DNA from 2 places in the Streptomyces sp. NPDC058001 genome. Region 1 is predicted to be linked to the other one. Evidence: riboswitches for the same ligand, from Rfam matches in the RefSeq annotation. Region 1 holds a riboswitch; the other holds the start of a gene.

Region 1 (7,314 bases):
AGGGCGAGCTTGTCCCGCTTCAGCCGGTCCCAGGCGATGCGGCCGAGGGAGCGGCCCTGCACCGACTTCCCCGCGACCGCGGCGACCTCCTCGGCCGGAGTCGGGGCCGCTTCCGCGGTCGGCTCGTGCAATGGTGCCGTCATCGTGGCAGGGACCCCTCTTCTTCAACCGGCGGTGGCCGGCCCGCACTTGCCGCTGTGGCGGCGGATCAGTCCGTCGTACACAGGGGCGAAACCCACCCCCTGGAGCGGGAGTCTTCATCGCGGCCGTGATCTGTTACCAGACTTGACGGTGAATGGATGCGTAACCGTGATGCTCTCTGGGGGGTTCCGTTATCCAGACGGCGGGTAACGGATAGCGGACGCGGGTCAGTTGGGGCGGAAGAGGTCACGCGCGTAGATCTACGTCGCTTTCACCATCAGATGTCACCAGAACGGACATTCGGGCCAGGCCCGTGTCCACCAGGTGACACACCCTCGATCACCGGCGCTTGGCCGGTTTTCGAGCCTCGCTGGATCCAGCCGGAGCCGGCCGGATCTAGAAGGAACCCTGCTGCGGCGGATATCCGTAGCCCGCGGTGGGGGCCGGGGGCATCGCGCCGCCGTGAGACTCACGGTCGTAGAAGGGCCGCGCGGTGGCCCGCAGCCACATCGCCACCGGGTCGTACTCGTCGGACAGGGCCACCGTGGAGACGGGCAGCCCGTCGGGTACGGCCCCGATCGACTGCTGCATCATCGCCCGCACGGCGTCCACGGCGGGCGGGCTGGTGTCGTACACATCGAGCCCGATGGCGAGATAGGGGGCCCCGAGCGACGGCTGCACCCAGGCGCGGCGCAGGGCGCGCACGGCGGGTGTGCGGTGCGCGTTCTGCGTGAGCAGGGCGTAGAACTGCGGGATCTCGATGGTGGGCTCGGCAAGCCGCAGCGGCCCCGCGGGCTGGCGGTCCAGACCGGTGGCGATCCGGCGCAGGTCGAGCCAGGGGATGCCGACACCCCCGCCGGGCGCGTGCGGATTGAGCCAGAGGCCGTAGTGGTCCGGGTAGAGGGTGCGTGCGAGGTCGACGCCGGAGATGACTTCGTACGAACGGTTCCAGCCGCTCGCCGAGAGTTCCTGCGCGGAGGTCACACAGGGCGCGTAACCGAGGCCCTCGACCTCCATGTTGCCGTACTGGGCGTCCGGGGATCCGGCCTGGCCGTGCCAGAGGAGCATCCAGACCTGACCCGACGTGGGGTCCGAAAGGGCACGCAGCAACGCCTCGTACGCGTCGTAGCGCCCGGGGGTCACCTGGCGCAGCATGTGCTCGACCTGCCCGGCCGCAGCCGTGCCCGACGCACTCACCCTTGATCGCCCCTTCGTGACACTTTCGACGAAACCCACCGAAATCCCCCGGGTCACGTGCCGCTGCCGCGGCACTTCGACCAGGCCATGAAACCAGCTTATGCGGCGATCCCGGCGGCGACTTGACGCACCGGCCGCCGCGTCGTACCGCACGCGCCGGACCCGGAGGCGCTCGGGGCCGGTTCGGTGCCGCGCGTGGGCCGGTCAGTGCCCTCCCGTGACCCGGAGTCAGTGCCCTCCCGTGGCCCGGGGGTCAGTGCCGCCCGTGGCCCCGGCTCAGTGCTGCCCCTGGGCGTAGAACGGCCGGACCCTCTCGCGCATCCAGTCGACCACCGGGTCCTGGGCCGCGTCGAGCAGAACCAGGTTCACCGGCCAGCCCGCCGGCGCCCGGCCGAGCGCCCGGCCGAGGGCGTCCAGGGGCAGTTCGCCGACCTGCTCGTCCCACCGGTTCAACTCGACGCCGACGAACAGCACCGGGTCGCCGCCCTCGACACTGGCCAGACAGCGGCGGGCGCTCACCACCACACCGGTCGCGGCGAACTCGGCGGCGGCGGCGGCCAGGAAGTCCACCGGGTCGTGCTGCCAGTCCGGCTCGAAGAGGCGCACCCGGCCACCGCTCGCGGGACCGTCGAGCGGACTGCGCCCCGCGCGGCACAGTTCGGCGACGGCGGGCGGCGGGAGCGGGACACCCACGGCTCCGTCGGGGTTGACCACGATGCCGAGCTGCGGCGGGAGTCCGCGCGCGAACTCGACGGCGGGCGCGACGGTGCACCCCATCCGGTCGCCGACGACCTGGCGGAACTGCTGCTCGGAGCTGAAGACCGGGACATACGCCTGCCCGTCGATCTCCAGCGTGGGCAGGTCGAGCGTGGGTCCCCCGGGTCCGCCGCCGGCCGGCAACGGCACCCAGAGGTGGCTGCGGCCGAGTACTTCGATGATCCGGCCGCCCGCCGAGGGCGCCGTCGCACCGAGTGCGGCGGCGAGCACCTCCTCCAGCTCGTTGCCGGGCCATCCGCCGTAGGGCACGGCGTGGGCCGTCTGTGCCGGTATCTCCATCGTCAACCACCTGCTCCGGACCGCTGTTTCTGCGGCTCGCACCCTAACGCGTACCGGGAGGAACGCCGCGTCGGCGGTCGTGGTCAGCGGTCGAAGCGGATCGCGCGCAGTACGTCCGCCGCCGTCCGGTCCAGGAGCAGCGCGGAGCGGCACCCCGGCGGCAGGTCGCCCCGCTCGGCGGCCCGCACCAGCTGCCCCACGGTCCTGCGGTGCCGCCGGAACGCGTACCGCGACACTCCCCTGCCGCGCTCCCGCTGGCCGTCCAGGGCCGTGTCCGGCGGGACGTCGAGCAGCAGCAGATGCAGGGTGGCCCCACGCCTGCGGGCGTCGCGGGCGAGCCAGCGCCGGACCCACCGCTGCGTACCGCAGTCGTGGACGACGACGCTCTCGCCGGTGCGCAGCGCGCGGCGCAGGCCCGCGAAGTGGGCGAGGCGGACCAGCGGGCGGTACACGGCGTACGGCACGAAGCGCGGCACCCGGGACGCCCAGCGGTCGCGGGTGTCCTGCGAGTCGATCCGGTGCCCGCTGACCGTGCGCCGCATCAGCGTGGACTTGCCGCTGCCGGGCAGTCCCGAGACGACGACCAGGTCGCCGGGGGTGAAGCGGAGCCGGTGCGGGCTGCGGCCCGCGCGCTCGCGCAGATCACGCACGACGGCGGTCCGCCCGTCGGCGAAGGTCTCCACCGTCGGGGCGCCGGGCTGCTTGGGCAGCGCGACACCCGTCACCGTCGCGTACACCCTGGTCCTGTTCACCGTGAGCGTCCTCCCCCTGGGGTCCACGTGAGCCTTCCCCGTCGAGTGTAAAGAGAAGGTAATGCGGGGTGAACCGCGATTGCGTCCTGGTCCTGCCACAAGGCGGTTACAGGCCACCGCCCTGCCGTGTCGCCGGGATGCGTGCAATGATGACCCCGCCAACTCCAAACAGGCCGCTTGAATCCACGCGGGAGAGCCCTCGGCCACGACCGGGGCGCCGAAGGAGCAAGTCCCTCCCTTGAATCTCTCAGGCCCAGATACCGCGTGGGCGAGGCACATCTGAAAAGCGGGCCGCCGTGCTTGACGCGTGCGGCTCCACCCAAGGTGCAAGCCGGATCCGCCGAGCGGTGGACTCCCGGCGAACCTCTCAGGTTCCGATGACAGATGGGGAGGATCGCCCTCGCCCGTCATGCCCTGGGAGCACCCCCTCATGAGCAATGCCCCGAGCACTGCCCCCCGTCAGACCGCGCTCGACGCCCTGCACCGGTCGCTCGGCGCGACCATGACCGACTTCGCGGGCTGGGACATGCCGCTGCGGTACGGGAGCGAGCGCGACGAGCACCAGGCGGTACGCACCCGCGCCGGACTCTTCGACCTGTCGCACATGGGTGAGATCACCGTCACAGGTCCGCAGGCCGTGAACGTCCTGAACTTTGCCCTGGTCGGCAACATCGGCACGGTCGGCGTCGGCCGCGCCCGCTACACCATGATCTGCCAGGAGGACGGCGGCATCCTCGACGACCTGATCGTGTACCGCCTCGCCGACACCGAGTACATGGTCGTCGCGAACGCGGGCAACGCGCAGACCGTCCTGGACGCGATCACCGAGCGGGCCGCCGGGTTCGACGCCGAGGTCCGCGACGACCGGGACGCGTACGCGCTGCTCGCGGTCCAGGGCCCCGAGTCCCCCGGCATCCTGAAGTCCCTGACCGACGCGGACCTCGATGGCCTGAAGTACTACGCCGGGCTGCCCGGCACGGTCGCCGGGGTACCCGCCCTGATCGCGCGCACCGGGTACACGGGCGAGGACGGCTTCGAGCTGTTCGTGGCCCCCGCCGACGCCGAGAAGCTGTGGCGGGCACTGACCGACGCCGGTCAGGACGCCGGTCTGGTGCCGTGCGGACTGTCCTGCCGGGACACCCTGCGCCTGGAGGCGGGCATGCCGCTGTACGGGCATGAGCTGACGACCTCGCTCACGCCCTTCGACGCCGGGCTCGGCCGGGTCGTGAAGTTCGAGAAGGACGGCGACTTCGTGGGGCGCGAGGCCCTGTCCGCCGCGGCCGAGCGGGCGGCGACGGATCCGCCGCGCAAGCTGGTCGGGCTGATCGCCGAGGGCCGCCGGGTGCCCCGCGCCGGGTTCCCAGTGGTCGCGGCGGGCGAGGCCGTCGGCCAGGTCACCTCGGGCGCGCCGTCGCCGACGCTCGGCCGGCCGATCGCCATGGCGTACGTGGACGCCGCGCACGCCGCGCCGGGCACGACCGGTGTGGGCGTCGACATCCGCGGTACGCATGAGCCGTACGAGGTCGTGGCGCTGCCGTTCTACCAGCGCCGGAAGTGACCTCCCGCGCTCCGGTCCGTACCCGCCCTCCCTTCCCGACCCTCCCTTCCTTCAGCACTCATCCGCGTACAGGAGAATTCACGTCATGAGCAACCCCCAGCAGCTGCGCTACAGCAAGGAGCACGAGTGGCTGTCGGCCGCCGATGACGGCGTGTCGACGGTCGGGATCACGGAGCACGCGGCCAACGCGCTCGGTGACGTCGTGTACGTACAGCTCCCGGAGGTCGGTGACACGGTGACGGCGGGCGAGACCTGCGGTGAGCTGGAGTCGACCAAGTCGGTGAGCGATCTGTACTCCCCCGTGACCGGTGAGGTCGTCGCCGCCAACCAGGACGTGGTGGAGGACCCCTCGCTGGTGAACTCCGCCCCGTTCGAGGGCGGTTGGCTGTTCAAGGTGCGCGTCTCCGATGAGCCGGGCGACCTGCTCTCGGCGGACGAGTACACCGACTTCGCCGGCTGACCCCGACCCGTAGGGATCTTCTGATGTCACTTCTGAACCAGTCTCTCCACGAACTCGACCCGGATGTCGCCGCCGCCGTCGACGCCGAGCTGCACCGTCAGCAGTCCACCCTTGAGATGATCGCGTCGGAGAACTTCGCTCCGGTCGCGGTGATGGAGGCCCAGGGCTCCGTCCTCACCAACAAGTACGCCGAGGGCTACCCGGGCCGCCGCTACTACGGCGGCTGTGAGCACGTCGACGTGGTCGAGCAGATCGCCATCGACCGGGTGAAGGCGCTGTTCGGCGCCGAGCACGCCAATGTGCAGCCCCACTCGGGTGCCCAGGCCAACGCGGCGGCGATGTTCGCGCTGCTCAAGCCCGGTGACACGATCATGGGTCTGAACCTCGCGCACGGCGGGCACCTGACCCACGGCATGAAGATCAACTTCTCCGGCAAGCTGTACAACGTGGTCGCGTACCACGTGGACGAGACCACCGGTCAGGTCGACATGGCAGAGGTCGAGAAGCTCGCCAAGGAGGCCAGGCCGAAGCTGATCGTGGCGGGCTGGTCCGCGTATCCGCGGCAGCTCGACTTCGCGGCCTTCCGCCGGATCGCGGACGAGGTCGGCGCGTATCTGATGGTCGACATGGCGCACTTCGCGGGCCTGGTGGCCGCGGGGCTGCACCCGAACCCGGTGCCGCACGCCCATGTCGTGACCACCACCACGCACAAGACCCTCGGCGGTCCGCGCGGCGGGGTCATCCTGTCCACGCAGGAGCTGGCCAAGAAGATCAACTCGGCGGTCTTCCCTGGCCAGCAGGGTGGTCCCCTGGAGCATGTGATCGCCGCGAAGGCGGTCTCCTTCAAGGTCGCGGCGACCGAGGACTTCAAGGAGCGCCAGCGGCGCACCCTGGAGGGCGCGCACATCCTCGCCGAGCGGCTCGTCCAGGACGACGCCCGCGCGGTCGGCGTGAACGTGCTGTCCGGCGGCACCGATGTGCATCTGGTCCTGGTGGACCTGCGCGAGTCGGAGCTGGACGGTCAGCAGGCCGAGGACCGGCTCCACGAGGTCGGCATCACGGTCAACCGCAACGCCGTCCCGAACGACCCACGGCCCCCGATGGTCACCTCGGGCCTGCGGATCGGCACCCCGGCACTGGCCACCCGCGGTTTCACCACCGAGGACTTCCGTGAGGTCGCCGACATCATCGCCGAGGCGCTGAAGCCGTCGTACGACACGGACGCCCTCCGGGCGCGGGTGACCGCGCTCGCCACGAAGCACCCGCTGTACCCGGGGCTGTAGACCCCGGACCCGCACGACGCGAGCGGGGCACTACGCACACTGACGAGGAACGTGGTGCCCCGCCCCACCCCGATACGGCATCGGCATCCGCATCGGCATCCGTACGACATCGGCACGACCCGGCAGACGACGGCGTCTACCAACCCCAGCTAGGAGTTCCCCCGTGGCCATCTCGGTCTTCGACCTGTTCTCGATCGGCATCGGCCCGTCCAGCTCCCATACGGTCGGCCCGATGCGCGCGGCCCGGATGTTCGCGCGCCGCCTGAAGAACGACGGCCTGCTCGCCCACACCACGTCGGTACGCGCCGAGTTGTACGGCTCCCTCGGCGCGACCGGCCATGGGCACGGCACCCCCAAGGCGGTGCTGCTCGGCCTGGAGGGCGAGTCGCCGCGCACGGTCGACGTGGAGCACGCCGACGAACGCGTCGAGCAGATCCGGACGACCGGACGGCTCAGCCTCCTCGGGGCGCACGAGATCGCCTTCTCCTACGACGACGACCTGGTCCTGCACCGCCGCGAGACGCTCCCGTACCACGCCAACGGCATGACGATCTTCGCGTACGACGCTGCCGGCGGGCTGGTCCTGGAGAAGACGTACTACTCGGTGGGCGGCGGCTTCGTCGTGGACGAGGAAGCGGTCGGCGCGGACCGGATCAAGCTGGACGACACGGTGCTGAAGTACCCGTTCCGCACGGGTGACGAGCTGCTGCGGCTGTCGAAGGACACCGGTCTGTCGATCTCCTCGCTGATGCTGGAGAACGAGAAGGCGTGGCGTAGCGAGGAGGAGATCCACGAGGGCCTGCTGGAGATCTGGCAGGCCATGCAGAGCTGTGTCGCGCGCGGGATGGCCCGTGAGGGCATCCTGCC
Region 2 (7,314 bases), on a different contig from region 1:
CGCGTTGAGCTTCATGGTGCAGGAGCCCAGCGGGATCATGCCGCGGTCGAGCGCGTAGTCCCGGTCGGCGAGCCGGCGCAGATAGCGCAGCATCGCCGTCTCGGAGTGGTACTGGTGGAAGACGGGGTGTGTGAGGTAGTCGTCGGTGCGCAGCAGTTCGTCCGGGAGCGCGTCGGCGGCACTCGCGTCGAGTGCGTCGATGTCGGCCTCGGCGCCGAACGCGGTCCATACGGCGCCCAGTTGGGCCCGGTTGGTGGTCTCGTCGCAGGCGATGCCGATGTGGTCGGCGTCCACGAGCCGGAGGTTGACGCCGTCCTCGCGCGCGGCGGCGACGATCCGCGCGGCCTCGCCGGGCACCCGGGCGGTCAGGGTGTCGAAGTAGGCGCCGTGCACGATCTCGACGCCGGCGGCCTTCAGCCCTTCGGCGAGGAGTGTGGCGTAGCGGTGGGTGCGGCGGGCGATCGTCCGCAGCCCGTCGGGACCGTGGTAGACGGCGTACATTCCGGCCATCACGGCGAGCAGCACCTGAGCGGTGCAGATGTTACTGGTGGCCTTCTCGCGGCGGATGTGCTGCTCACGGGTCTGGAGCGCGAGCCGGTACGCCTGGTTGCCGTCACGGTCCACCGAGACGCCGACGAGACGGCCGGGCAGGCTGCGGGCGAACTTCTCGCGGACCGCCATGTATCCGGCGTGCGGCCCGCCGAAGCCCATCGGGACGCCGAACCGCTGGGTGGTGCCGACGGCGATGTCGGCGCCCAGCTCGCCGGGCGAGGTCAGCAGGGTGAGCGCGAGCAGATCGGCGGCGACGGTGACGACCGCCCCGAGTTCATGGGCCTGCTCGATGACGGTCCGCAGCTCGCGTACGGCACCGGAGGCACCCGGGTACTGGAGCAGGACGCCGACGACTCCGCGCTCGGCGATCGCGGTGGGGATCCCGGACGACAGGTCGTCCACGACGACCTCGACCCCGGTCGGTTCGGCCCGGGTGCGGATCACGGCGACGGTCTGCGGCAGGGTGTCGGCGTCGACCAGGAAGACACCGTCCTTGACCTTGCCCATCCGCCGGGACAGCGCCATCGCCTCGGCGGCGGCCGTGCCCTCGTCCAGGAGCGAGGCACCGGAGGTCGGCAGTCCGGTCAGCTCCGCGACCATGGTCTGGAAGTTCAACAGCGCTTCGAGGCGCCCCTGCGAGATCTCCGGCTGGTACGGCGTGTACGCGGTGTACCAGGCCGGGTTCTCCATGACGTTGCGCAGTACGACCGGCGGCGTGAAGGTGCCGTAGTAGCCGAGGCCGATCATGGAACCCAGAACATCGTTCCGGTCCGCCAGGGCGCGCAGTTCGGTGAGGACCTCGGCCTCCGTGCGGGCGCCGGGCAGGTCCAGGGCCTCGGCGCTCCTGATCACTTCCGGTACCGCGGTCGCCGTCAGTTCGTCCAGCGAGCCGTACCCGACCTGCGCGAGCATCTTGGCGCGGGCCTCGGCGTCGGGCCCGATATGACGCCGTTCAAACGGAATGCCCTGTTCGAGTCGGGAAAGCGGAATGCGGTGGGCGTTCATGGCGGGGGCCTCCTGGTCTCACGCGACCTTCGTGGGGCACCACGGCAGCGGTGCCCGGACGGCCTCCCCCTCTGTCATCTCAACCTGAGAGCTTCACCGGCTCGCCCGGGGGCGCGCCGGCTTTCACCGTCGGTGAGGTCGGGGGCTTGCGACTCCCGCCCTGCTTTCCAGAGTGACCTCACCCGTGCGGTACTGGGGCCTGAGAGATTCCGGGGAGGATTTGCTCCTTCGGCGCTCCCGGTCGCTACCGGGAAGCTCTCCCGCACAGGGTCAACAGCCGTTTGCCAGCCTACCAGCGAGGCCCCCGCACGAAGCTTCGAGTGGCCGCCTGCCGCAATGTGCTCTTTCGTAGTCTTTACGAGGGCTTAGGGATGAGTTGCGATCAGTTGGAGGGCCCGTGCAGACCGACATCGATCCGCGCAACCTGATCGGCCGCAAGGCGTTCGACCGCACCGGCACGAAGATCGGCACGATCGACGAGGTCTATCTCGACGACGCGACCGGCGTCCCGGAGTGGGCGGCCATAAGGACAGGGTTGTTCAGCCGTGACGCCTTTGTGCCATTGGAGCCCAGTGAGCTGGTGGAAGGCACCCTGCGCGTCCCCTTCGACCGGGCCCTGATCAAGGACGCCCCCGATTTCGGCGTCGGCCGGCATCTCTCCCCCGAGCAGGAGCTTCAGCTCTACCACCACTACGGCCTGGACATCGCGGCCCCCGGATCCGCGCCGCCACCCGACCGGGACTTCGGTCATATCGCCGGATCCGGGGAGGAGCCACCGGAGGGCGGCCCGGCGGTCCGCTGAGCCGAACGGGGTTGCGTGGGCGAGGGTTCCGCAGACACAGGTTCTGTGGACTCAGTGGTTACCGGTGACCGCTCCTCCGCCACCGCCGACACCACCGAAACCGGATCCGCGGGCTCCAGATCCGGGTCGTCCGTACGGAAGGTCCGTACGCGCCCGGGAGCCGAGTCCGGCGTCTCGAACCGGACCGTCACCCTGCCCACCCCGCTGCCCTGGACCCATCCCTGCCCGTAGGTGGCGTGCAGCACGTCGTGCCCGGCCGCCCAGCGCCGTTCGGCCCTGGGCTCGGCACCCGTTTCCGAACCGGGCGGGGCGAGCGCGTCACCGCCCGCCGGGTGGGCCGTCGCGTCGCCGGCCGATTCCTCGCCCGGCCCACCCTCGTCATGGGCCGACGGGTGCTCCGCGACCGATTCCGACACGGTGGCGGACGCTGCGGCGGACGCGGCGGCGGCCTGCGCGAACAGATCCTCCTGTGTGTAGTCGGCGAGCCCGCTGACCCCGACCCCGAGCAGCCGTACGCCTCCGGTGGTGTCCACGGACTCCAGGAGCCGCCCTGCCGCCTCCCGGACCACCGCGGGGTCGTCGGTGGGCCCGCGCAGCGTCTCGGACCGGGTGAGCGTCGAGAAGTCGTATCTGCGGACCTTGAGCACGACGGTCCGCCCCGAGTGCCCGGCGGCCCGCAGCCGCTGGACGCACCGGTCGGCGAGTCGCTGCACCTCCAGGCGCACCCGCACGCGGTCGTGGATGTCGACGTCGTAGGTGTCCTCGACGGACACCGATTTCGTCTCCCGCTCGGCGACGACGGGCCGCTCGTCCCGCGCGTGCGCCATCGCGTACAGCGCGGTCCCATGGGCCTTGCCGAGCAGCCGTACCAGTTCGTCCTCGCCCGCCTCGGCCATCTCCCCGACCGTGGTGATCCCGGCGCGCCGCAGATGGTCCCCGGTGGCGGGCCCGACGCCGGGCAGGGTGCGTACGGACATGGGGGCCAGCAGGGCGCGCTCGGTGCCGGGCTCTATCAGCACCAGGCCGTCCGGCTTGGCCTCTTCCGAGCCGATCTTCGCGAGCATCTTGGACGCGGCGAGCCCCACGGATCCGGTCAGTCCGGTCACCGCCCTGATGTCCGCGCGCAGCCGCTCCCCCGTGGTCTGCGCGGACACCGCGTCCCAGGCGGTCCCACCGGCCTCCAGATCGACGAACGCCTCATCGAGGCTGAGGGGCTCCACCAGCGGCGACAGCTCCCGCAGCAGCCCCATCACCCGCTCGCTGATCTCGCGGTAGAAGGCGAAGCGGGGGACGAGATACGCGGCGTTCGGCGCGAGTCTGCGGGCCTGGGCCATGGGCATGGCGGAGTGCACTCCGAAGCGCCGTGCCTCGTAGGAGGCGGTGGCCACCACACCGCGCGGCCCCAGGCCGCCCACCACCACCGCTTTTCCGCGCAGGCTGGGCTTGGCCGCCTGCTCCGCCGAGGCGTAGAAGGCATCCATGTCCAGATGCAGGATGGTGGGCTCGCTTCTCACATCTCCGATGCTGCCCTACGCCACTGACAATGCCCTGGCGAAGCGCCACCGCCGGGGCGCCGACCGCCGCTCAGGACCCCGTTCCGCACAGCTCGGGGCCCTTTCCGTACACCTCCGGACCCCGTTCCGCACCGCTCGGAGCCCGGCCGACCGCTCAGACCGCCCGGTGACGCCGCCGTGCCAGCTCATCGGCCGGGTTGTTGCCGACCAGCGTCTCTCCGGTGTCGACCCGCTCGCCGTGCAGCTGCGACAGCGCGCTCTCGACGTCCCGCCACACCACGCCGACGGCGATTCCGAAGACGCCCTGGCCGCCCTGGAGCAGGTCGTGGACCTCGTCGGGCGAGGTGCACTCGTAGACCGTCGCGCCATCGCTCATCAGCGTCATGCGTTCCAGATCCGTGAAACCGCGCTCCCGCAGGTGCCGGACGGTGGTCCGGATGTTCTGGAGCGAGACACCGGTGTCCAGGAACCGCTTCACGACCTTGAGGACGACGACGTCCCGGAAGCTGTAGAGGCGCTGTGTCCCTGAGCCGTAGGCGGCCCGCACACTCGGCTCGACCAGGCCCGTACGGGCCCAGTAATCGAGCTGGCGGTAGGTGATGCCCGCTGCCGCGCAGGCCGTGGGGCCCCGGTAGCCGACCTGTTCGGACGGCGCGCCGCCGTCCATCGACACAGCCGAAGGCCGGGTCGGAACTCGACCGGCCTGACCGCTGTGGAGCGCGTACGGGCCGCCTTCCCCCGAGCTCAATCCGGGGGCACCCCCAGCCGTACCGTCGCCGCTGCTTCTCACGCCGACCTCCGTCCTTGACCTGCCTTCTCGAAGGTAGGCAGTCACTCGGGGTGCGTCAACGATCGCCACACTCGCCACGCCGAGTGATAATCACCCTACGAGTGGTTTCCCGTATCCCACCGCGGGGAAAGGCTAGCCGAATGGCGTGAAGGCCGCCGTCCAGTTTCTCACTGGCTGTTGGTGCCGAAGTCCTCGGGAGAGATCTGGTCGAGGAACTCGCGGAACTTCTCGACCTCGTCCTCCTGCTCGTCCGGGATGGCGATCCCGGCGTCGTCGAGCACACCGTCACTGCCGTAGATCGGCGTACCGGTCCGCAGGGCCAGCGCTATGGCGTCGGAGGGGCGTGCGCTCACCTCGACCCCGCTCGCGAACACCAGCTCGGCGTAGAAAACGCCTTCCCGCAGATCGGTGATGCGCACTTCGGTCAGCTCCTGCCCGACGGCCTCCAGCACGTCCTTGAACAGGTCGTGGGTCAGCGGTCGCGCGGGGGCCATGCCCTGCTGCGCGAAGGCGATGGCAGTCGCCTCCCCCGGCCCGATCCAGATGGGGAGGTAACGGTCGCCTCCCACTTCTCGCAGGAGCACGATCGGTTGGTTGGAGGGCATTTCGACCCGGACACCTACGACGTCGAGCTCGTTCACACAGCAACCCTAGGCCGTGCCCGGCACCTTTGGGTAGTCGGGCACCCCATGGGCGGGCAATGGAAGCGGCGCCCCGGCGGGCTCCCCAGGGCCTGTGATCAGGGCAGTCGGACGCCGAGGGCGGTCTGTACCAGGGCCGAGTGCAGCCGTACGGTCAGCTCGGCCAGTTCCTTGGTGCGGGCTTCGGCGTGTGCCCTGGTCTGCGGGTTGCGGTGCCGCCGCAGCGGTGCCACGACCTGGTCCACGAGGCCGGCCTCACGCTCCGCCGACGCCTTCATCGCGCGCAGATGCCGTGGTTCGATCCCGAACCTGCCCAGTTCCACCACGAGCGTGGCGACGGTGACCGCCTCCGCGTCGTATCCGCCCTCCGGCAAGGGGGCGAGCAGGCCGTAGGACTCCCATTCGGCGAGTTCCGCCTCGTCGATCCCGGCGGCGGCGAGCAGCTCGTCGCGGCCCACGCGCGCGACAGTCGGGGCGTCGAAGGCACCCGGACGCTGTCCGTCCGCCGTGTCGCGCTGCCGTCCCAGGGATGGCAGCTGTACGGCCTCACCGCGCTCCAAGGCTTCCAGATACTCCCGGATCACCTTGAGGGGCAGGTAATGGTCGCGCTGCATCCTGAGGACGTGACCGAGCCGCTCGACGTCCTCGGTGCTGAACTTGCGATACCCGGAGGGTGTGCGCTGGGGCTCGATGAGCCCCTCGGACTCCAGGAAACGGATCTTGGAGATCGTCACCTCGGGAAACTCGTCCCGCAGCGTGCTCAGCACGGTGCCGATGCTCATCAGCCGACCGTCCGTGGCGGCGGTGCCGTGGCCCGCACCGCCGCTCGGTGTGTGAAGCATGTACCTTCCCGGGGGTCAGATGCCCCGCTGGCTCGCGTAGAAGACCAGTCGGTACTTGCCGATCTGGACCTCGTCGCCGTTCGACAGCGGGACCGCGTCGATCCGCTCTCGGTTGACATATGTGCCGTTGAGGCTGCCGACGTCCGACACCGTGAACGAGCCGTCGGGGCCGCGCCGGAACTCCACATGCCGCCGGGACACGGTCACGTCGTCCAGGAAGATGTCGCTCTGCGGGTGCCGGCCGGCCGTGGTCAGCTCCCCGTCGAGCAGGAAGCGGCTGCCGGAGTTGGGACCCCGGCGGACGACGAGCAGCGCCGAACCGAGCGGCAGCGCGTCGACGGCGGCCTGGGCCTCCGGCGACAGCGACGGCGTCATGGTCTGGCCGGTGACCTCGGCGTCGTACGCCTCAAGGCCCGAGATGGAGATCGTCGAGGTCGTCTCGGACGGACGCTCCGGCGCCGCGCCGCGCAGCGGCGCACCGCAGTTCGAGCAGAAACGGCTTGCTTCCGCGTTTCGGTTCCCGCACCTCGTACACACCAAGGCCATGGATGGACCCTCCTGCCGCGGCTGCCCCTGGGGGGCATGGGACGCGTACGGGTCGGGGGCAAACCCTCCACCCGTACTTGAGGTTGACGGTTCCCCGAAACCTATGCGGCCGGATGCGGCAGGGTCAACAGAGGACGCGCCCTGTCCGCCCGAAATGTCGCTACCCGGTGCAGCGACCTGATCACGGAACAGCGGACGGTCGCCCGACTGCCCCTCTGCGTCTCCATGGCGAGGAGCACGATGCCGGGCGGAGGCACTGCCGCCGTCCTCGCGTGAACTCTTGCCGAACAACTTCGCAAACAACTTCACGGGCGATTCCCCTTGACCGAAACAGACCCGCCCGTGGGGCAGGACGAACCCTGACTGCACACACCTGCCGACCCGGACATCTTCACAACGTCCGTACCCACCGGACAGTTTCCACCACGCACCCCTCTTCCGGTGCGCCGACCCCCCGCAACCTCATGCCCTCGCCGGGTGGCCACCATGCACCTCCGGTTCACCGGGAGGACGACCGAGCGTAGTCAGGCTGCTTCGCCGGTCGCAAGGCGTCAACAATGATCTTCTCCGAGCGGGTCAGTGTGACCGTGGCCTGCTCCTTCTCCAAAGTCTGCACCACTCC

Evidence for each region. A riboswitch is a leader RNA that binds a small molecule or an ion and turns the genes downstream of it on or off. The one in region 1 is predicted to bind glycine.
Region 2: linked by a shared signal. The riboswitch ahead of gcvP (aminomethyl-transferring glycine dehydrogenase) and the one ahead of gcvT (glycine cleavage system aminomethyltransferase GcvT) in region 1 are both predicted to bind glycine.

Annotation. Positions count from the first base shown of each region.
Region 1 is NZ_JBHVQT010000012.1:72,055-79,368, reverse strand. It holds gene ACFVT5_RS28865 (ABC transporter permease) at 1-143, opposite strand, end outside; gene ACFVT5_RS28860 (enhanced serine sensitivity protein SseB C-terminal domain-containing protein) at 538-1,338, opposite strand; gene ACFVT5_RS28855 (enhanced serine sensitivity protein SseB) at 1,615-2,394, opposite strand; gene ACFVT5_RS28850 (AAA family ATPase) at 2,478-3,146, opposite strand; glycine riboswitch at 3,325-3,419, shown strand; gene gcvT (glycine cleavage system aminomethyltransferase GcvT) at 3,577-4,704, shown strand; gene gcvH (glycine cleavage system protein GcvH) at 4,790-5,164, shown strand; gene glyA (serine hydroxymethyltransferase) at 5,188-6,447, shown strand; gene ACFVT5_RS28830 (L-serine ammonia-lyase) at 6,611-7,314, shown strand, end outside.
Region 2 is NZ_JBHVQT010000006.1:556,052-563,365, forward strand. It holds gene gcvP (aminomethyl-transferring glycine dehydrogenase) at 1-1,557, opposite strand, end outside; glycine riboswitch at 1,735-1,830, opposite strand; gene ACFVT5_RS18125 (PRC-barrel domain-containing protein) at 1,955-2,359, shown strand; gene ACFVT5_RS18130 (DNA polymerase IV) at 2,305-3,873, opposite strand; gene ACFVT5_RS18135 (MerR family transcriptional regulator) at 4,028-4,663, opposite strand; gene ACFVT5_RS18140 (bifunctional nuclease family protein) at 4,831-5,304, opposite strand; gene ACFVT5_RS18145 (MerR family transcriptional regulator) at 5,403-6,146, opposite strand; gene ACFVT5_RS18150 (FHA domain-containing protein) at 6,162-7,109, opposite strand; gene ACFVT5_RS18155 (DUF881 domain-containing protein) at 7,192-7,314, opposite strand, start outside.